Arthrobacter crystallopoietes: one gene and its partner. The protein of the gene in region 2 interacts with the protein of the main gene of each other region in a pairwise test. Links are inferred from orthologs where the notes say so. Each region holds a gene or a part of one and is shown on either strand. Other genes may lie near its edges. The genes, in order: lpdA and pcrA.

What was found.
Region 1: the proteins of pcrA (region 2) and lpdA interact in binary tests that used the Escherichia coli proteins (3 or more experiments, as listed by UniProt). The link is inferred for Arthrobacter crystallopoietes from one-to-one orthologs.

What each region holds. Positions count from the first base shown.
Region 1 is NZ_CP072014.1:2,987,189-2,994,320, forward strand. Bases 1-2,956 are described here. They hold lpdA (dihydrolipoyl dehydrogenase), read right to left. Parts: upstream 2,192-2,956; coding sequence 809-2,191; downstream 1-808. Other genes in these bases: sucB (2-oxoglutarate dehydrogenase, E2 component, dihydrolipoamide succinyltransferase), read right to left, coding at 1-688; J5251_RS13695 (leucyl aminopeptidase), read right to left, coding at 2,401-2,956. Also shown: more of J5251_RS13695, read right to left, coding at 2,957-3,930; J5251_RS13700 (proteasome assembly chaperone family protein), read left to right, coding at 4,195-5,142; J5251_RS13705 (MFS transporter), read left to right, coding at 5,194-6,546; J5251_RS13710 (DUF4192 domain-containing protein), read left to right, coding at 6,705-7,132. UniProt on the Escherichia coli protein: Lipoamide dehydrogenase is a component of the glycine cleavage system as well as of the alpha-ketoacid dehydrogenase complexes.
Region 2 is NZ_CP072014.1:1,605,237-1,618,404, reverse strand. Bases 3,962-6,990 are described here. They hold pcrA (DNA helicase PcrA), read right to left. Parts: upstream 6,656-6,990; coding sequence 4,268-6,655; downstream 3,962-4,267. Other genes in these bases: J5251_RS07390 (hypothetical protein), read left to right, coding at 6,753-6,990; J5251_RS07400 (mechanosensitive ion channel family protein), read right to left, coding at 3,962-4,146. In the rest of the region: J5251_RS07415 (zinc-dependent alcohol dehydrogenase family protein), read right to left, coding at 1-591; sucD (succinate--CoA ligase subunit alpha), read right to left, coding at 754-1,689; sucC (ADP-forming succinate--CoA ligase subunit beta), read right to left, coding at 1,708-2,871; more of J5251_RS07400, read right to left, coding at 3,121-3,961; more of J5251_RS07390, read left to right, coding at 6,991-7,415; J5251_RS07380 (ROK family transcriptional regulator), read right to left, coding at 7,907-9,136; J5251_RS07375 (ABC transporter ATP-binding protein), read right to left, coding at 9,262-11,148; J5251_RS07370 (LLM class flavin-dependent oxidoreductase), read right to left, coding at 11,203-12,240; J5251_RS07365 (hypothetical protein), read left to right, coding at 12,436-12,663; J5251_RS07360 (IS256 family transposase), read right to left, coding at 12,942-13,168. UniProt on the Escherichia coli protein: A helicase with DNA-dependent ATPase activity. Unwinds DNA duplexes with 3'-5' polarity. Translocates on single-stranded DNA with 3'-5' polarity. Initiates unwinding more efficiently from a nicked substrate than double-stranded DNA.

The DNA of each region.
Region 1 (7,132 bases), 1.4 Mb from region 2 along the record:
CGGGTGCGGCGGCAACAGGCTCTGCCTCTGCCGGAGCTGCCTTGGCGGGGGCGCCCGCGCGGGATCCGATGACGGCGAGGACGGAGCCGACCTCCGCGGTCTCGTCCTCGTTCACCCGGATCTCCTGCAGCGTACCGGCTACCGGGGAGGGGATTTCGGTATCGACCTTGTCCGTGGAGACCTCAAGCAGCGGTTCGTCGACGGCTACCTCTTCGCCGACCTGCTTAAGCCAGCGGGTGACGGTGCCTTCGGTGACACTCTCACCCAGCGCGGGGAGCGTAACTTCGGTGCCCTCGCCCGAGCCGGACGTGCCCTTGGCGCCGGATTCGGCAGCCGGAGCAGCTTCCTGCGCCGGAGCCTCTTCGGCGGGAGCTTCCTGTGCGGGTGCCTCCTGAGCCGGGGCTTCCTGTGCCGGAGCGGCCTCGGCCGGGGCAGCCTCGCCGGAACCCGAACCGTCGCCGATGCGGACCAGCGCGGCGCCGACGTCGGCAGTTTCGTCTTCGGCGACGAGGATTTCCTCGATGACACCCGCAACCGGGGACGGGATCTCGGTATCAACCTTGTCGGTGGAAACTTCGAGCAGGGGCTCGTCTACTTCTACCCGGTCACCGACCTGCTTCAGCCAGCGGGTAACGGTACCTTCGGTGACACTCTCACCGAGGGCGGGCAAGTTCACGGTTTCAGACATTTCGTCCCCGTTCTCCTTAAATCTGTTTTCTCCGGTCCAGCTCTGGTCGGGCTGGGGAATCTTGTTTTGAAGCTTAGTGCACCCCGCCTCAGGGCGGAGTGCACCAAGCAGGGGGTCTGTCTAACCGTGAAGCGGGCGGCCGGCGAGGGCCATGGCGGCCTCTCCGAGGGCCTCGTTCTGGGTCGGGTGTGCATGGATCAAGGCAGCGACGTCCTCGGGGTAGGCTTCCCAGCTCACGATCAGCTGCGCTTCACCGATCTGCTCGCCGATGCGGCCGCCGATCATGTGCATGCCGACGATGGGGCCATCCTTCTGACGGACCATCTTGATGATGCCGCTGGTGCCGAGGATGGAGCTCTTGCCGTTGCCGGCCAGGTTGTACTCGGCGGTTTCGACGTTCTCCTTGCCGAACTTCTCTTCAGCCTGCGGCTGGTTGAGCCCGACGGAGGCGATCTCGGGCTCGCAGAAGGTGACCTTCGGAATGTTGATGTCTTCAACGATCGCCGGGTTGTTGCCGGCGATTTCCTCGGCCACGAAAATGCCCTGCTGGAATCCGCGGTGGGCCAGCTGGACACCGGGAACGATGTCGCCGACGGCGTAGATGTTGCCGACGCCGGTGTGGCAGCGCTCGTCGGTGATGACGAATCCGCGGTCCACGGTCAGGCCGGTTTCCTCGAAGCCCAGACCCGAGGTGCTGGCACCGCGGCCAACCGCCACGAGCAGCAGGTCGCCGTCGAAAGTCTTGCCGTCGGCCAGGGTGACGACAACGCCGTCGTCGTTCTGCTCTACCTTTTCGAAGAAGACGCCGGTGTTGAACTTGATGCCGCGCTTCTTGAAGGAACGCTCCAAGACCTTGATGATGGACGGGTCCTCGTTCGGAACGAGGGAGGGCAGACCTTCGACGATGGTGACATCCACGCCGAACGACTTCCAGACGGATGCGAATTCGACGCCGATGACGCCGCCGCCGAGGATGACTGCCTTCTTCGGCAGTTCCGTCATGTCCAGGGCCTGCTCCGAGGTGATAACCTTGCCGCCGATTTCCAGGCCGGGCAGGGTCTTCGAATAGGAGCCAGTGGCGAGGATGATGTTCTTGCCGGTGTAGGTGGTGCCATTGACCTCAATGGTGTCTTTGCCGGTGAGCTTGCCCTCACCCTCAATGACGGTGATGCCCTTCATCTTGATGAGTCCGCTAAGGCCCTTGAATTTGCCGGCAACGACGCCGTCCTTGTAAGCCTTGACCGCACCCATATCAATCGAATCCAGGGTCACGTTCACGCCGTACTTGGCGGAATCGCGGGCATGGTCGGCCAGTTCGGCCGCGTGCAGCATCGCCTTCGTCGGGATGCAGCCCCAGTGCAGGCAGGTACCACCCAGCTTGCCCTTTTCAACCAGGCCTACCGTGAAACCCAGCTGTACGGCACGCAAAGCGGCGGCATACCCACCGCTGCCGCCGCCGAGTACCAGGATGTCGAATTCTTGCGCAGTTGCCGAATCGGCCACGTGAACGCTCCCTCGGGGTGTCAGGACGTGCGTCTGCACGTCGACTTTGATTGGGTGAAGTGATTTCTAGGTGTTTTCTGATCACCTTAGCGTCACCCAGCTACCATCATCTACTCGGTGAAGGTGAATCCGGACCACAATGTGCGCGGATTCACTCCACCATGTGATTGACGGATAGCAGCAGGGTGACGCCTATCAAGGTGACCCGTTTAATGGGCTCTTGCCACCACGTCTTCCGCATAAGCTACCAGCGTCCGGACCGCGACGCCGGTACCTTCCTTTGGCGTGTAGCCGTAGGCCGCGCCCTCGTTGAATGCGGGGCCTGCGATGTCCAGGTGCGCCCATGGAATCTTTTCGCCGTTGACCTCGCCGACGAATTCGCGCAGGAAGATTGCCGCCGTGAGCATGCCGCCGAATTTTTCGCCCATGTTGGCCAGATCGGCCACCGGCGAATCCAGGCTGGAACGCAGTTCCTCGGGCAGGGGCATCGGCCAGAACAGCTCGCCCGCACGGTCCGCGGCAGCCTTGACCGCGTCCCGTACACCGTCGTCGCCCATGACGGCGGAAACCCGGCTGCCGAGCGCAACCATCTGTGCACCGGTCAGCGTGGCAACGTCGATCAGCGCATCCGGTGCCTCCTCGCTCGCCGCAGCGAGGCCATCGGCCATCACGAGCCGGCCTTCGGCGTCGGTGTTGAGGATCTCGACCGTCTTGCCGCCGTACACCGTCATGACGTCCGAGGGCCGCTGGGCGTGCCCCGAGGGCATATTCTCGGCCAGGCACAGCCAGGCAGTGACCTTGACCGGCAGGCCCAGTTCGGCAATGGCCAGTAAAGCGTTAAGTACGACGGCGGCACCCGCCATATCGCACTTCATCGTCACCATGCCGTTGGCCGGCTTGAGCGACAGACCGCCGGAGTCGAAGGTGATGCCTTTGCCGACGAAGGCCAGCTTAATCTTGGCCCGCGCAGGGGAGTACTCCACCTTGACCATGCGCGGCGGACGGGCAGAGCCCTTGCCGACGCCCACGAGCCCGCCGAAGCCCTCGCTTTCCAGTTTTTTCTCATCCAGCACCGTTACCTTCACCGGGAGATCCTTCGCCAGCACCGCGGCTGCATCGGCGAACGTTTCCGGGTACAGGTGGCTCGGCGGCTGATTGACCAGGGTGCGCGTGGCGTTGACCGCACGGCCGATGATCTGCGCACGTTTGACGGCTGCTGTCACGCTCTTTTCGCCGGCCACCGGACTCAGCAGGGTGACCGTATCGACATGTTCGGGCCGCTTCCCGGACGCGGAGGCACTGCGGTGTTCGTTGTATGAGTAAGCGCCTAATGCCGCGCCTTCTGCCACGGCAGCCGCGGCGGCCGGTGTCTCGGCGGGCAGGGCAAGGGCGACACTTGAGATCCCGCCTAACTGGCGCACCGCTGATCCGGCGGCCCGGCGCAGGGTTTCGGCGGACAGGGGGACACCCTGCTCCATTTTCCCCAGACCGGTCAGGACCAGGACCTCGGCATTGAGCTCCGGGAGGCCAGGCAGTCTGCGGACTTCATCGGTGGCACCCGTTATGCCGAGGACCGTCAGGGAGTCGTTCAGCGCCTGGGCCGCTTTGCCGTGGAACGGGCTGCCCACCAGGACCGGCCCGGACGTGTCTTGGGCCACCCCCACCACCAGTGCATCGCACTGGATCTTCCGGACGTCCTTGGCCGTGGCATTGATCCTGGGCTCGGTGGTTCTGATCACGAAGTGCTGACCTCACTTGTCTTGAGTAGGAGTCCACCGGGGCCGACCCCGGCCGATGCGTCCATTTGTAGCGTTGTGTCTACAGTAGTCCGTAGGGGCTTTGATGCACCGGAACCTGACGGAACGGCGCTGATCCGATGCGGGCAGGTTCCGGGTCCGGCCGCGTGGGCTGAGCCACCGGAATTATTTCGCCAGCGGGAGCGCTGATACTAAAGATAGTTGCGCCAGTGTGCGCCCAAGCCGACCATCAGAACGGAGGACAGGATGCTCGATGCTAATTCATTGTTCAGCACAAATGCCGAACTGATCGGTTCGCCGGAATTGCGTGGTCTCAACCTGGTCATGGGGTTTACCGGAATTGCCGAAGCCGGCCATGTCGTTTCCCAACTCGCGGACGAACTGCTGGAGCAGTTGGACTCAGAACTCATTGCGTCCTTCGATGCGGACCAGCTCATCGACTACCGCAGCCAGCGGCCGCAGATTTCCTTCGTGGGCGACCACTTCACGGACTACGAGCGCCCGAAGATCGAGCTGTACCGGTTGCATGACGGCATGGGCCAGCCGTTTCTCTTCCTGACCGGCGCCGAGCCGGATTTGCAGTGGGAACGCTTCACCCGGGCAGTGATTTCCCTGGTGGAAAGGCTTGAGGTCCGGCTGGTGACGTGGGTGCAGGCACTTCCGATGCCCGTGCCCCACACCCGTCCGCTCGGCGTGACGGTCCATGGAAACCGGCCGGAGCTCATTGACGGTATTACGGCCTGGAAACCAACCGCCCAGTTGCAGGCAGCCATTGGCCCCCTGCTGGAGGTTCGGTTGATCGAAGCCGGACATGATGTCGCGGGTTATTCCGTCCACGTCCCGCATTATCTGGCCGAGGCGGAGTATCCGCAGGCTGCTGTGACGGCGATGGAGTATCTGGGCGCGGCTGCCTCGTTGGTCCTCCCGACCGACCGGTTGCGCGAGACCGGCCGTGATGTGGAGGCTCAAATAGCGCGTCAGGTTGATGAATCTGTCGAAGTCCAGCACGTGGTTAGCAAACTTGAAAAGCGCTATGACAAGTATGCCGAAAACGAGACGCGTCGCTCCCTGCTGACCAAGGACAACGACGAGCTTCCGGACGCCGAAGAGCTGGGCGCCGAAGTGGAAGCCTTCCTCGCCGGCCTTGCGGATACCCACCGCGGCCCTGAACCGGGTGCGGACTCCACAGGCTGAGGCTCGTTCGCTAATTAGTCTTCCGTCCGGGAGGCGCCAATAATGAGAGGCATGGATACGCGGCGCGCCTGGTGGATATGGGGAACGGGCGTCTTTGCCTACCTCGTCGCCATCACCCAACGCACCTCCTTCGGCGTCGCCGGCTTGCACGCCACCGAACGCTTTGATGCCACCGCGGCGGCGCTTTCCACGTTCACCGTGGTCCAGCTCCTGGTCTACGCGGGCCTGCAGATCCCCGTGGGTCTCATGGTGGACAGGTTTGGACCCCGGTTCATGATCACCGGAGGTGCAGTTCTAATGTGTGCCGGCCAGATCCAGCTCGCATTTGCTTCCTCCATTCCGGAAGGGCTGGCCGGCCGTCTGCTGGTGGGAGCAGGTGACGCGATGACCTTTGTCTCGGTGCTGCGGCTGCTGCCGATCTGGTTCAGCGGAAGACGTATCCCATTGCTCACCCAGCTCACCGGGCAGTTCGGGCAGTTGGGCCAGCTGCTCAGCGTTATTCCATTCGTAGCCTTGCTGAATCTGCAGGGCTGGCAGACAGCCTTCCTCTCAGTGGCCGCTCTCTCGGTTCTGTCCGTCATTCTTGCCGCGACTGTCATCCGCAATGTCCCCTCCGGGGTGGAGCAGGACCTGCCGCCCACACTTCGGCAGACCGGTGTCTCACTGGCACAGGCGTGGAAACAACCGGGAACGCAGCTGGGGCTTTGGTCGCATTTCACGGTTCAGTTTGCCGGGAACGTCTTTATTCTGACCTGGGGATTTCCCTTCCTCGTTTCCGGTCAGGGACTGGAACCGGCTGCAGCTTCGGCGCTGATGACTGTTTTCGTGGCTGTGGCACTGTGCAGCGGCCCGTTTTTCGGACGGTGGGTTGCCCGCCATCCGCTCCGCCGTTCCTCGCTCGTATTGCTGATCATTGCCGCGACGGCAGCCGTCTGGCTGGCCGTGTTGCTGTATCCCGGAAGGGCACCTTTCTGGCTGCTGGTGGTGCTGGTTCTCATCCTGGCGATCGGGGGTCCGGGTTCAATGATCGCGTTCGACTTCGCCCGGACCTTCAACCCGGTCAGCCGGGCGGGCACAGCAACCGGAATCGTCAACGTCGGCGGTTTTGTCTCGGCGCTACTCGTGATGTTCTGCGTCGGAGTGGCGCTGGATGCTCTTTATGCCAGCGGTTTCTCACAGGGGGAGCTCTACGCCCTGGACTCGTTCCGTATCGCCCTGAGCGTCCAGTTCCTGTTCCTGGGCGGCGGCACGGCAGCCATCCTGTTCATCCGCAGGAGGGTCAGGGCCAAAATGGCTGCGGAGGGCCAGGATGTGCCGCCGCTCAGGGTGGCATTGGCCCGACAGCGCCGGCTGCGCAAACAACGCCGGGACCGCCGCCGTGATGCCGGCGCGGGCCGGCGTTAAAGCAGGACAACACCGCCGGATGTGATCCAACAGCTCTTGTGTGCGACCTGCGTACGATTCGCACGGCTCTTCCTCCACAAGCGTGCCTTGGCGCCGACTGCTCCACATCGCGCCGTGGGGCTCTGTCCGTCGGCATCAGGCCCGGCCAGATTAGTGGAATGAACAAACAAACAATTCATGTGTCCCGGCCAGAAGACATCCTTGGCTACATACCCCACGCTCTGGAGTTCCAACCCCGGCAAAGCCTGGTGCTGCTGTCCCTGAACGGCAAACGGCTGGGGGCTACCCTTCGCGTGGACCTGCCGAAGGACAGCGGCGAAGATGAACTGGCGCGTTTTGCCGACGCAGCCACCGCTTACCTTCGCAAGGACAGTCGGGCGGACAGCTCGCTGCTGGTGTTGTACACCGATGCCTTAGAAGGGTGCGCGCAGTTTCCCCCACATGAGACCCTTTTGGATTTGCTCCTGACCGCTCTCGATGGCGCTGGACTGCCCGTCCGGGACGGGTGGGTTGTGGGGCCGGAGTATTTCCGGTGCCTCCACTGCAAGGGGCCGGATTGCTGCCCGGCCGGCGGCCAGCCGGTGGA
Region 2 (13,168 bases):
GAGCCGTTTCGCTGCCAGCACGCCGCACAGCCCCACCGCCCCATCTCCAACAACGACGACGGAACGGCCGGGCCCCACCGCTGCACTCACTGCCGCGTGGTGCCCCGTGCCCATGACATCGGAGAGCGCCAGCAGGTCGGCGGTCAGTTCCGCATCCGGCCGGTCCACGCCGGGCACCTTCACCAGCGTTGCCTCGGCCCGTGGCACGCGCACGGCTTCGCCCTGGCCGCCGTCGACGTGGAACCCATCCTCGTCCGTGCTGCCCCAGGAGGCCCGATGGTCACACGCCACGGTGACGCCGTTGCGGCACTGCGGGCACTCGCCGCAGCTGGCCACCCATGGCGCGACCACGAAGTCACCCGGGGCCAGGGCCGTCACCGCATCCCCGACCCTCTCGACCACACCGACGAATTCGTGGCCGATGGCGCGCGGCTCTGCAGTCTCGCGGATGCCCCGATAGGGCCACAGATCGGAGCCGCAAACACAAGCGGCGGTCACTTTGACCACCACGTCCGTGGGAAGCTGCACCGTGGGATAGGGCCGCTCTTCCACCCGGATATCGCGGGGTCCGTGGATGATCGTGGCGCGCATGTGCTCTCCTTGCGTCGGGAACGGCTGTTTCCAGCCTAGCCAGCCGCCGGACCGTACGGAATCACGCTGCGTAAAGTACGACGGCGGCGCTGTCACCTTCGCGATGAAGGTGACAGCGCCGCCGTCGTTAGCTTGGAACTTTCCGCTTTCGCGGACGAACCCTTAGAGGTTCGAGGGTTCCTCATGCTCGGGGTAGACCTCGCGCAGCAGGTGGGCGGTCTCGGACGGCGTCTTGCCGACCTTGACTCCTGCGGCCTCGAGGGCCTCCTTCTTGGCCTGGGCGGTACCGGCGGAACCGGAAACGATGGCGCCGGCGTGGCCCATGGTCTTGCCCTCAGGCGCGGTGAAGCCTGCCACGTAGCCGACAACCGGCTTGGTGACGTTGTTCTTGATGAACTCGGCCGCACGCTCTTCGGCGTCGCCCCCGATCTCGCCGATCATCACGATGGCCTTGGTATCGGGGTCAGCCTCGAACGCAGCCAGGGCGTCGATGTGCGTGGTGCCGATGACCGGGTCGCCGCCGATGCCGATGGCGGTGGAGAAGCCCAGGTCGCGCAGTTCGTACATCATCTGGTAGGTCAGGGTGCCGGACTTGGAAACCAGGCCGACGCCGCCCTTGCCGGTGATGTTCGCCGGGGTGATGCCCACGAGGGACTCGCCCGGAGTGATGATGCCGGGGCAGTTCGGGCCGATGATGCGGGTGATCTGGTTGCCGTCGGCATCCTTCTTGGACTGTGCCAGCGCCCAGAACTCTGCGGAGTCCTGGACCGGAACGCCTTCGGTGATGACGACGACGAGGCCGATTTCGGCTTCGATGGCCTCGACCACGGCGTCCTTGGTGAAGGCCGGCGGAACGAAGACGATCGAGACGTCAGCGCCGGTCTCGGCAATGGCTTCCTTGACCGAACCGTAAACGGGCAGTTCGAGCTGGGCGCCGCGCTGGTCCTTGTGCTGAACAGTGGTGCCGGCCTTGCGGGCGTTCACGCCACCGACAACGTTGGTGCCGGCGTGGAGCATGCGGGCGGTGTGCTTGGAGCCCTCGCCGCCGGTGATGCCCTGGACGATGACCTTGGAGTCCTTGTTAATGAAGATAGACATGTTCTTTTTCCTCAATCCTCAGGCGTTCGCCAGTTCGGCGGCCTTGTCGGCGCCTTCGTCCATACCGACTGCCAGGGTGACCAGCGGGTGGTTCGCGTCCCGGAGGATACGGCGGCCTTCCTCGACGCTGTTGCCGTCCAAACGGACAACCAGCGGCTTGGTGGCCTTCTCGCCCAGGATCTCCAGGGCCTTGACGATACCGTTTGCGACGGCGTCACAGGCAGTGATGCCACCGAAGACGTTGACGAACACGCTCTTGACCTGCGCGTCGTTCAGGATGATGTCCAGACCGTTGGCCATGACCTCGGCCGAAGCGCCGCCGCCGATGTCCAGGAAGTTGGCCGGCTTGACGTTGCCGTGGTTTTCGCCGGCGTAGGCGACGACGTCCAGCGTGGACATGACCAGCCCGGCGCCGTTGCCGATGATGCCGACCTGGCCATCGAGCTTGACGTAGTTCAGGTCCAGTTCCTTGGCCTTTGCCTCGAGCGGATCCGCGGCGTCCTTGTCCTCGAGCTCGGCGTGCTCGGGGTGGCGGAACGCGGCGTTCTCGTCGATGGAGACCTTGCCGTCCAGGGCGACGATGTCGCCGGCGCCGGTCTTGACCAGCGGGTTGACCTCGACCAGGGTGGCGTCTTCCTTGATGAAGACATCCCAGAGCTTGATGATGGTTTCGGCGACCTTGCCGCGCAGTTCCTCGGCGAAGCCGGCGGCGGCGACGATTTCGTCGGCCTTGGCCTGGTCGATGCCGACGGCGGGGTCAACGGCGATCTTGGCCAGAGCGTCGGGGCGCTCGACAGCCAGCTGTTCGATCTCCATGCCGCCTTCCACCGAGCACATGGCCAGGTAGTTGCGGTTGGCCCGGTCCAGCAGGACGGAGAAGTAGTACTCCTCGGCGATGTCCGCGCCCTGGGCGATCATGACCTTGTTGACCGTGTGGCCCTTGATGTCCATGCCGAGGATGTTGGTGGCGTATTCGAACGCTTCGTCCGGAGTCTTCGCGACCTTGACGCCGCCGGCTTTACCGCGGCCGCCAACTTTTACCTGAGCCTTGACGACAACAACGCCGCCAATCTTTTCGGCTGCTGCTTTGGCTTCTTCTGGAGTGTAGGCAACGATTCCTGCAAGCACGGGTACAGCATGTGCCTCAAAGAGATCGCGCGCCTGGTATTCATACAGGTCCACGGGTTGTGTCCTTCTACGTCGAAGTCGTTTCTGACTCGGAGCGCGGATCTGCGTCACTTCGTGCCTGCGTAGGCGGACATTTTTTCGGTGCAAATCCGTTCGCGCTCCAAGGGGAACTTTAGTCCCTTGGCGTGCGACGCCTGTCCTAGAGTACCGCTTTCGTGATCAAGGGCACAGTTCTATGGTTTGTAGAAAAGTAACCCTTTGCGGTACTTTGCGACGCGTCGCTCACGGCCCTGCGGGCCGGGCCTACTGCTTGCCTTGGCGGCTTTCGTCCGGGGCCTCGGCGGAGGCGTCGGCGTGGCTTTCCGAACCGGCCGGTACGAGCACGGGGCTCCCGTCCTTGATGACGGTCTGGTTCAGCAGCGGAATGCGCAGTCCGGCACGGTCCAGATCACCCTTCAGACGTGCGCGCATGGCGCGTGCCACGCCCCACTGCTCCAGCGGTTTGGTCCGGATGGCGAGGCGGATGACCACGGATTCGCCTGTGAGCGCCTCGACGCCCCAAATCTCCGGATCGTCCAGGATGAGCCGCCGGTAGTCCGGGTCCGCGCGCAGGTCCTTGGCCGAGTTAAGGATCAGGTCGCTGACCTTTTCGACGTCGGCATCATAGGGAACCGGGATATCCAGCACGGCGCGCGCCCAGCCCTGCGATGAGTTGCCCACGCGCAGGATTTCACCGTTGCGCACGTGCCAGAGGGTGCCGTCCACCGCACGCACTTGAGTGACGCGCAATCCAACCGACTCCACCGTTCCCGAGGCTTCGCCCAGGTCCACCACGTCGCCGATGCCGTACTGGTCCTCGGCCACCATGAACAACCCGGAGAGGTAGTCCTTCACCAGGGTCTGGGCACCGAAACCGATCGCCACACCGGCGATACCAGCACTGGCCAGCAGCGGTCCGAGGTCGAACCCGAGTTCGGTCATGACCATCAGGATCGTCATGATCCCAATAACCACCGTGGCGATGGAGCGCAGCACCGAGCCAATGGTCTGTGCCCGCTGGGCCCGGCGCACGGCCGCGATCGGCGAATCCTGCATCAGCCAGTAGCGCGGGTCCTTGATGTTTTTGCCGATCGCGTCGGCGTCGAGTTTCTCCAGCTTCGCTGTCTCGCCGTTGGCGATCTTCGTCGACATCCGTCGGATGACAATCCGCACCAGCAGGTTCAGCAGGAAACCGCCGATCAGAATCACCGCGACGCGAAGCGGTTTATCCATCCAAAATCCCAAGGTGCCCAGCTGGGCAACATCCACATCCGCCACATTCAAATCCATGGGAAAAACGCTATGTTGTTATGCCAGCGTGACCAAATACGGATGGCCGCCGCGTTGGCATTCTGCGCCGTGCCGCCGGGTTGTGCCGCGGGAGCCTTCCCTCCCCGGCGGCACATCATCCCTAGTCCGACTTGGTCAGCGGTGCATAACGCAGCAGCAGGCGCTTCTCGCCGATGTCGAACTTGACCTTCGCCACAGTCTTGTCCCCAGCGCCTTCAAGCGAGAGCACGGTCCCGTTTCCGAAGCTGGTGTGGCTGACCTTGTCACCCACGGTCAGCGCGATGACTTCCTTCTGCGGCTGGACGCGGCCCGCCCGCACGGCGGCAGGCGCCATGGACCGGGCCGAACCCGGCAGCGAGGAAACATCCTGGTTGCCGCCGGCACCGGCACCCCAGTGGGAACCGCTGTAGCGGCTGGAGCCGAAGCTGCCGGAGGAGGTGAACGCCGGGCGCTTGCTGCCCTCGCGCTTCCAGTCGATGAGTTCCGGCGGGACTTCCTCGATGAACTGGCTTGCCGGGTTGTACTGGCTCTGGCCCCACATGCTCCGCGATTCGGAACGGGTCAAATAGAGCCGCTTGCGGGCACGGGTCAGCCCCACATAAGCCAGCCGCCGTTCTTCGGCCAGCTCCTTCGGATCCGTCATGGACCGTTGGTGCGGGAATACGCCATGCTCCATGCCGGTAAGGAACACCACCGGGAATTCCAGCCCCTTGGCCGTGTGCAGCGTCATCAGCGTAACCACGCCCTGATCCTTGGCCAGCTGCGCGCTTTCCTCGTCCGGCGCATCCGGGATCTGGTCCGCGTCCGCCACCAGGGCCACCTGCTCGAGGAAGCTGCCGAGCGTTCCCTCCGGATTGTCCCGTTCGTATTCACGCACGACGGCGACCAGTTCGGCCAGGTTTTCCACCCGGGACTCGTCCTGCGGGTCATTGCTCTGCCGCAGCGCCGCCAGGTAGCCGGTCTGTTCCAGTACCGCTTCCAGCGCAGCCGAGGCCCCGGATCCGTTGGCCACTTCGGTGAGGTCATCGATGAGCTTCACGAAACCGGCCACCGCATTGACGGAGCGGGTGGCCATTCCCGGCGCATCATCGGCCTTGCGCAGGGCTTCCATGAAGGACAGCCGGTCCCGCTCGGCGAGCGCGGCCACCGCGTACTCGGCCCGGTCCCCGATGCCGCGTTTGGGCTCGTTCAGGATCCGCCGCAAGTTGACCACATCGTCCGGGTTCACCAGTACCCGGAGGTAGGCCAGGGCGTCCTTGATTTCCTTGCGCTCGTAAAAGCGCGTTCCGCCCACCACTTTGTACGGCAGGCCCACCCGGATCAGGAGGTCTTCAATGGAACGGGACTGCGCGTTGGTCCGGTAGAAGATAGCCACGTCCCCCGGGCGCAGGTTCTCGGCGTCCTGCAGCCGGTCGATCTCGTTGGCGATGAATCGGGCCTCGTCGTGCTCGTTTTCGCCGACGTAGCCGATGATCCGTTCGCCGTCCCCTTCCGCGGTCCAGAGCCTCTTGGCCGGACGGTTGGGGTTGCGGGAGATCACCGCGTTGGCAGCCGTCAGAATAATCTGCGTGGAGCGGTAGTTCTGCTCCAGCAAGATGGTCCGTGCGTTGGCATAGTCCTTTTCGAACTCCACGATGTTGCGCACGTCTGCACCACGGAAGGCGTAGATGGACTGGTCCGAGTCCCCCACCACGGTCAGTTCGCCGGGCGGGAAGTCCTGCTCCGATTCGCCCGTCCCGCCGGTGAGTTCGCGGACCAATACATACTGGGCGTGGTTGGTGTCCTGGTACTCGTCTACCAGGACGTGCCGAAAGCGCCGCCGGTACGAATCGGCTACCGCCGGGAAGGCCTGAAAGATGAAGACCACCTGGGCAATCAGATCATCGAAGTCCATGGCATTCGCCTGACGCATACGCTGCGTGTAGCCCTTATAGACCTCAGCCACAGCCTGCTCGAACGGATCGGAGTAGTTCGCCGTCGCGGCGTAGGCTTCGTCGTCGATCAGCTCGTTCTTCAGCGCGGAGATCTTGTGCTGGATGGACTTCGGCGGAAAGCGTTTCGGATCCAGATCCAGGCCCTTGGCCACCAGGGTGATCAGGCGCAGTGTGTCCGCCGAATCATAGATGGAGAAGTTCGAATGGAGCCCAACGTTCTTGGCCTCCCGACGCAGGATCCGCACGCAGGAGGAGTGGAACGTGGAAATCCACATGTTCTTTGCCCGGTCCCCCACCAGCGACTCGATCCGCTCACGCATTTCCGCGGCGGCCTTGTTGGTAAAGGTGATGGCGAGAATCTCTCCCGGGCGGGCACGCTTAGTGGCCAGCAGGTGGGCGATCCGGTGGCTGAGCACTCGGGTCTTTCCGGACCCGGCACCGGCAATGATCAGCAGCGGCGAGCCGGCATGCTTGACTGCCTCTTCCTGCTGCGGGTTCAGCCCAGCCAGCAATTCCTGCGCATCAGGCAAGGCAGGGGCAGGAGCATCGTAGGCAGGGTCAGTCAGAAAATCCATGGTCCTATCAGTCTATTAGCCACCGCTGACACTCGGTGCCGGATTCGCCCACGGCCTAGCTCCGAGGCGCTTCGCCGCCCGGGGCCATAATGGAGATATGTCCAAGTCCCGCGCGCAGCGCCTCCGCAAGCACGGTCCCGCAGCAGCCGACGCCCGCACTGGCGACCCTTCCTCCACAAACCCAGGATCCGGCGTCGTCAATCCGAGCACTAGCCGCACGCCGACCAAGGCGGCGGGCAATGCCAACATGATTGTCATCGCCGGTGCGGTGGCATCGGCGTTCCTGTTCGGGTACTCGTTCATCCTGATCATGCCGCAGTTCCAGCAGCTGAGCGGCGGTCTGGCCATGCCGGACACATTGGTCACCGGCTACAGCACCGAGTACGTGCAGGACGTGCGCACCGCCTTCGGCGAGGACGGCGCCGGCCAATACAATTACTGGCACAAAACGGCCGACACGATCTTCCCGTTGCTGTTCGGCTTCACCTGGCTGCTGCTGATCGGCCAGCAGCTCAAACGCGGACTGCTCCGCTGGCTTTGCTGGGCACCCGTACTCCTGTATGTCATTGCCGATCTGGCCGAGAACTGGGTGCTGGACTCGATTATGAGCACCGATCCGGTGGGCGACGCAGCGCTGGCAAGCTTCCTCACAGTAGCGAAATCCGTGCTGTTCGGCCTGAGCATTCTGGCCGCGCTCTACGCGGTTTTCCGCGGACCACGCCGGAAACAGAATGAAACAACGACGGCGGCAAAAGGGTAAGCTGGATAGGTTCGCGCCTCTGTAGCTCAGTTGGATAGAGCGACCCTCTCCTAAAGGGTAGGCCGTCGGTTCGATTCCGGCCAGGGGCACTCTTCGCAACACCGCCGCTGGTGCCGCAGTTAAGCAGGAAAGCCGCCGTCTGCGCATCCCCCCACGGATGCGCAGCCGGCGGCTACCGCATTTGGTGCATCCCAAAGTACTTCAACTGCGAGAACCCTCCAAAGAGAAGCTGCAGTCCCGGGCTTCTTCCCGTTCGCCGGAACTGCTCGCGATCGCTGTTGTCCTACTTGGTTGACGGCACGCGCCCCTCCCCAGGGCCACGCCCGCTCTTGAACCGTTCATTTCAAGAGTTTGCGCGATCATACGAACGCCTGCCGTCACCAACCATGTTTGTCCATACGATGGACTAAATCAAGCCCAGCGGGTGAACATCGGATTAACCTGGAGAAATTCGCCCGAATGTGACGTCAAATACACTTTGTGACGTTTCTTTACGTCTCCAGTAAGAGTCCCCGGGTCTTCGGCGAGAAGGCTTGGTCCAGCACCAGGCATGCTCCGCCGATGGCGCCCACCTGCTCGCCGAGGTTCGATCCCACGACTTCAAGCTGGTGGATGTCCCTCGCCACGAAGTGCTTTTGAATCTCCTCGCGCAGCAGTGGCAGGCCCACACCCGCAAGGCCGTCCCAGAGCGGCCCACCAAAGATGATCCGCTGAACGTCGAGCACGTTGGCCACCTGCGCCACGACGAACGCAAGATTCCGGGCCGCCCGGTGCATAATGGCGTAGGCTTCGGCATTGCCCGCTCCAGCCATGCTGGTCAGCTCGAAAATAGCCGCAGTTGTCCCGTCGAGTCCCTGCTCGTCGTGGTTCTTGGGGAAGATCCCGGCTTCGATGCCCTGCCGGATGAGGGTCACGAAGTTCAGGCTCATGCCCACACAGTTCCGTCGGCCGCATTCGCACAGCGGCACTTCGTCCGGCACCGGGAAGTGCCCGATCTCGCCGATGTTTCCGGAGGAACCGTGCTGCACCTCGTTCTGCAATACCACGCCGGCGCCAAGCCCGGTTCCCAGATAGATGAAGGCAAAGCTGGACGGCGCATCCCTATCGCTCGCCCAGAGCTCGGCGACTGCGGCCGCCGTCACGTCCTTGTCCAGCCACACCGGCAGCTTGATCTGTTCCTCCAGCGGCACCCGCAGCGGCACCCGGTCCCAACCAGGCAGCATCGGCGGCGACACCATCATGCCCTCAACCCCGTCGATTGGGCCCGGCGCGGCAAGGCCCACGCCCAGGATCCGGTCGCGGTCCAGCCCTGCTGTTGCAATCAGGCTTTCGACGGCGTCGGCCATCTGGGACACGATGCCATCAGGCTCGTCTACCTCCGGCATCCGGTGGTGCATACTGGCCGCCACTTCGCCGTGCAGGTTCAGGGCGACCACGGTCATGACGGCAGGATCCAGGTGGATGCCGATGGCAATGCGGCTGGAAACTTCCAACTCCAGCACCGTCCGGGGTTTACCCGGCCCGGAGACAGTCTTGCGGTCCTCCCGCACCAGGCCATCGTCGACGAGGCGGCGCACTACATTCGAAATGGTCTGCGGCGACAGACCCGTGCGCTCCACCAGTTCAACTCTGGCGATGCCTTCGGGAGCGCGGCGGATCGCATCCAGGATCACCGCCTGGTTATAGCCGCCAAGACGGCCGAGATTACTACCGCGCTGCATTAATGAGCCCTGCTCCCCAAAACTCTGCTGTGACTTAGGTCAACCCATGACACTGTAACGAAAGACGGACCAGATAGCACTGATAAAATTCCGCGCGCCGCTCAGGGCACGCGGGCTTTTGCTGCTCAGGGCATGGCAGGCGTTTCAGTCGTTTCTGTGCGGAACTGCGTCCGGTACAGCTCGGCATAGCGCCCGCTGCGGGCCAGCAGTTCAAGGTGCGTGCCCCGTTCCACGATTTCGCCGCCCTCGACCACCAGGATCTGGTCCGCGGAACGAATGGTGGACAGCCGGTGTGCAATAACGACGGCGGTGCGCCCCTCAAGCGCTTCGGTCAAGGCAGCCTGCACCGCGGCTTCGTTGGTCGAATCCAGGGCAGCGGTTGCCTCGTCCAGGATGACCACCTGCGGATGGGCGATCAGCAACCGCGCGATGGTCATCCGCTGACGTTCACCGCCGGACAGCCGGTAGCCGCGCTCCCCCACCATGGTCTCCAGCCCGTCCGGCAGTGAGCGGACCATCGGCTCGAGCCTGGCCCGGCGCAGCACGTCCCAGATCTCCTCGTCCGTAGCCTCCGGCCGGGCCAATGCGAGGTTCCCCCGGATGGTGTCATGGAACAGGTGTCCGTCCTGGGTCACCAGGCCGATGGTTGAACGAATCGCATCGAAGCTCAGGTCTCGAAGATCGACGCCGGAAAGTTCCACGGAGCCGGAGTCGACGTCGTACAACCTGGCCAGCAGGGAGGCGATGGTGGACTTTCCTGCGCCGGACGACCCGACCAGCGCCAGGGTCTGCCCGGGCTCAACCTTGAAGTTGATGCCATGCAGCACTTCCTCGCCGCCGCGGGTGTCCAGCGTGGCAACCTCTTCCAGCGAGGCCAGCGAAACCTTGTCGGCTGACGGGTAGGCAAACCGGACGTCCTTGAACTCAACGGTGACCGGCCCCGGCGGGACGGAACCGGCGTCGGGCTTTTCCTTGATCAACGGATCCAGGTCCAGCACCTCGAAGACGCGCTCGAAGCTCACCAGCGCGCTGGCGATCTCCACGCGCGCATTGGCCAGCGCAGTCAACGGCGCATACAGCCGGGTCAGCAGCAGGGCCAGCACCACCACGTCACCCGGATCGAGCCTGCCGATGATGGCGTAGAACCCGCCCAGACCGTAAACCAGTGCCAGCGCCAGGGCAGAGACCAGGGTCAGCGCGGTCACGAAGGTCCACTGCAGGACAGCAGACTTGATACCGATGTTGCGCACGCGCTCTGCCCGGACCTTGAACTCCCGGGACTCTTCCTCGGGCCGGCCGAAAAGCTTGACTAACGTGGCGCCGGGGGCGGAAAAACGCTCCGTCATCTGCGTGCTCATGGCGGAGTTGTGGTTGGCTGCCTCGCGGCGCATCTCCGCCAACCGCGACCCCATCTGCCTGGCCGGCAGCAGGAAAATGGGCAGCATAACAAGCGCCAGCAACGTCACCTGCCAGGACGTATTGAGCATGACAATCAGTGTCAGCACCAGGGCCACAAAATTACTGACGACGCCGGAAAGCGTGCCGGCGAAGGCGCGCTGGGCGCCGATCACGTCATTGTTCAGCCGGCTGACCAGCGCTCCCGTGCGCGTGCGGGTGAAGAACGCAATCGGCATCTTCTGCACATGATCGAACACGGCCGTGCGCAAGTCCAAAATGACGTCCTCGCCCAGGCCGGAGGAAACCCAGCGGGTGACCATGCTCAGCGCCGCGTCGGCAATGGCGACGATGGCGATGATGACGGCCAGCCAGACAATCGTCTCAACACTGGTCTTCGCTACGATCGCGTCGATTACCTGGCCGGCGAGCACCGGCGTCGCAACCGCCAAAGCGGCCGAGATGATGGACACGATGACAAAGAAGATCAGCTTGCCCTTGTAGGGCGCTGCGAACGCCAGGGTACGTTTGACGGTCTTCTTGGAGAACCCGTGCTTGGCCTTGTCCGACATGGAGAGCCGGTACAGCGAACTCCAGGCCGCCCCTTCCATGGACATGCTGACTCCTTTGAAACTGGGAACGAATGTACTAATACAGCCTAGGTCTTATTTTTACGAGAGCTCGCGTTGCACCAGCGGCAGCACCTCGGTCCCGAGCAGTTCGATGGATTCCAGAACGGTTTTCTGCGGCACCGAGGAGAGGTCCATCTGCAGGATGTGCCGATCGTGCTGCATGTGCTGATGGGTCAGCACCAGCTTCTCTGCTACCTCCTCCGGGTTGCCCACGTAGATACCGCCCGACCGCGCCGCCTGCATGTTGTAGCTGACACGACTGGGCTTGGAGAACCCTCGTTCAGCCGCAATCCGGGTGAGCGAGTCCAGCCAGTGGGGATAGAACTTATCCGCCGCGTGCTCCCGCGCCACCAGACCGGTGCTGCTCACGCCCACTTTCAAACTGCCGACGTCGTGCCCCGCCTTGGCCGCTTCGGTGCGGTAGAGCTGTGCGTGCTGTGCGAAGCTGTGGACGGTGCCACCGAGCAGCGCATACATGACGTTCTTGCCCAGCGTTGCCGCCCGGACGGTCGACGCCGGCGTGCCGCCGGTGGCGATCCAGATATCCAGGTGGCCCGCGCCTGGATTGCCCGTCGGTCTGGGCAGAATTCTGGCGTTGTCGAGTGCGGGCCGGAACTTTCCGTTCCAAGTGACCTCTTCCTGCTCGTCCAACTGGAGCAGCAGGGCGATTTTCTCCTCGTACAGCTCGTCATAGTCGGCCAAAGCGGCCCCGAAGAGTGGGTAGGACTCGATGAAGGAACCGCGACCGGCGGTCAATTCGGCGCGGCCGCCGGACAGCAGATCCAGCGTGGCAAATTGCTGGTAGACCCGGACCGGGTCCTCCGTACTCAATACCGTGACAGCAGAGCCAACTTTGATGTTCTTGGTCTGTGCAGCCGCCGCGGCCAGCACGGGAACCGGAGCAGAGACTGCATAGTCCGGGCGGTGGTGCTCCCCTATCCCGAAATAGTGGAGGCCCACTTCATCAGCCAGCCGGGCCCGCTCCAGCAGATCCGCCATCCGTTCTTGCGGCGATGTCCGCTCCCCCGTCAGCGGGTCGGGGTGAATGTCGCCGAAGCTATAGATGCCGAGTTCCATACCTGCCGCAACCTCTAATCGCAGGCGCCTATTCCCTTTACGACGGCGACGCTGCGCGCATAGCTAATGCTGCGGCGTTCGGGCAGCCGCTCGGTTCCAAGGCAGAGTCCGAAAGATCAGGAAAGCTTCGGCCAATTGGTGTGGATGGTGCTGAATTCGGGATTGCTTGTCGGTGGCAGATGGTGGACTGGACTCATGGCAACGGTAGAGCTTTCGTCATCGGTTCGCGGGATTCCCGCGGCCGGCGGGAATCCCGCGGTGCGGTCCGCGACGGTGTGGTCAGCGCCGGTGTGGTCGGCTTCAATGTGCTTCCTGCCGGGCTCGGGGAAAACCGGTGCTGAAAAGAATTTTGAAGAAATTTCGCGGATGCGGGATCTTGGTGTTTTTGAACCTCCGAACTGTCATAACCGGATGATGGACTGAAGTCATGGCAACGGAAGAGCAGTCGTCTCCGGGTTCCGGGATCCCTGCCCATGGGCAGGGGCACGCGGGGCGCGTGTCCGTGAGTCATGGCCTTCCGGTGCGGTGTTTGATGCCGGGCCGGCCCACAACCCCCGGGGCACGGCAGGAGGCCGTGCGGAAGGCCCTGGCGGTTTTGGACGACCAGTGCGCGCAGAGCCGGAAGCAGGGCATGGCGCAGGCGCGCGAATACATCGCGGCGAGCTTGTCAAGATATTTGTGTAAGTGGTGTCGGTTGCCTTTTAGTTCAGGTGGGGTTCTATTCGTTCCGGATAGGCCAGGGCGAGAGTGCCGAGGGCTTCGCTCCAGCCTTGGGTGAAGGACCCTTCGATGAGGGTATGGACCGATTTGCTGCGGTTGTCACGGACCTTGCCGTGGAGCTTGGACCGTTCTCTGGCGCGTTTGTCTTCGATGTTGCAGATCGCGAGCCAGAGCAGTTTTACGGCGGAGTTGTCGTTGGGGAAATGCC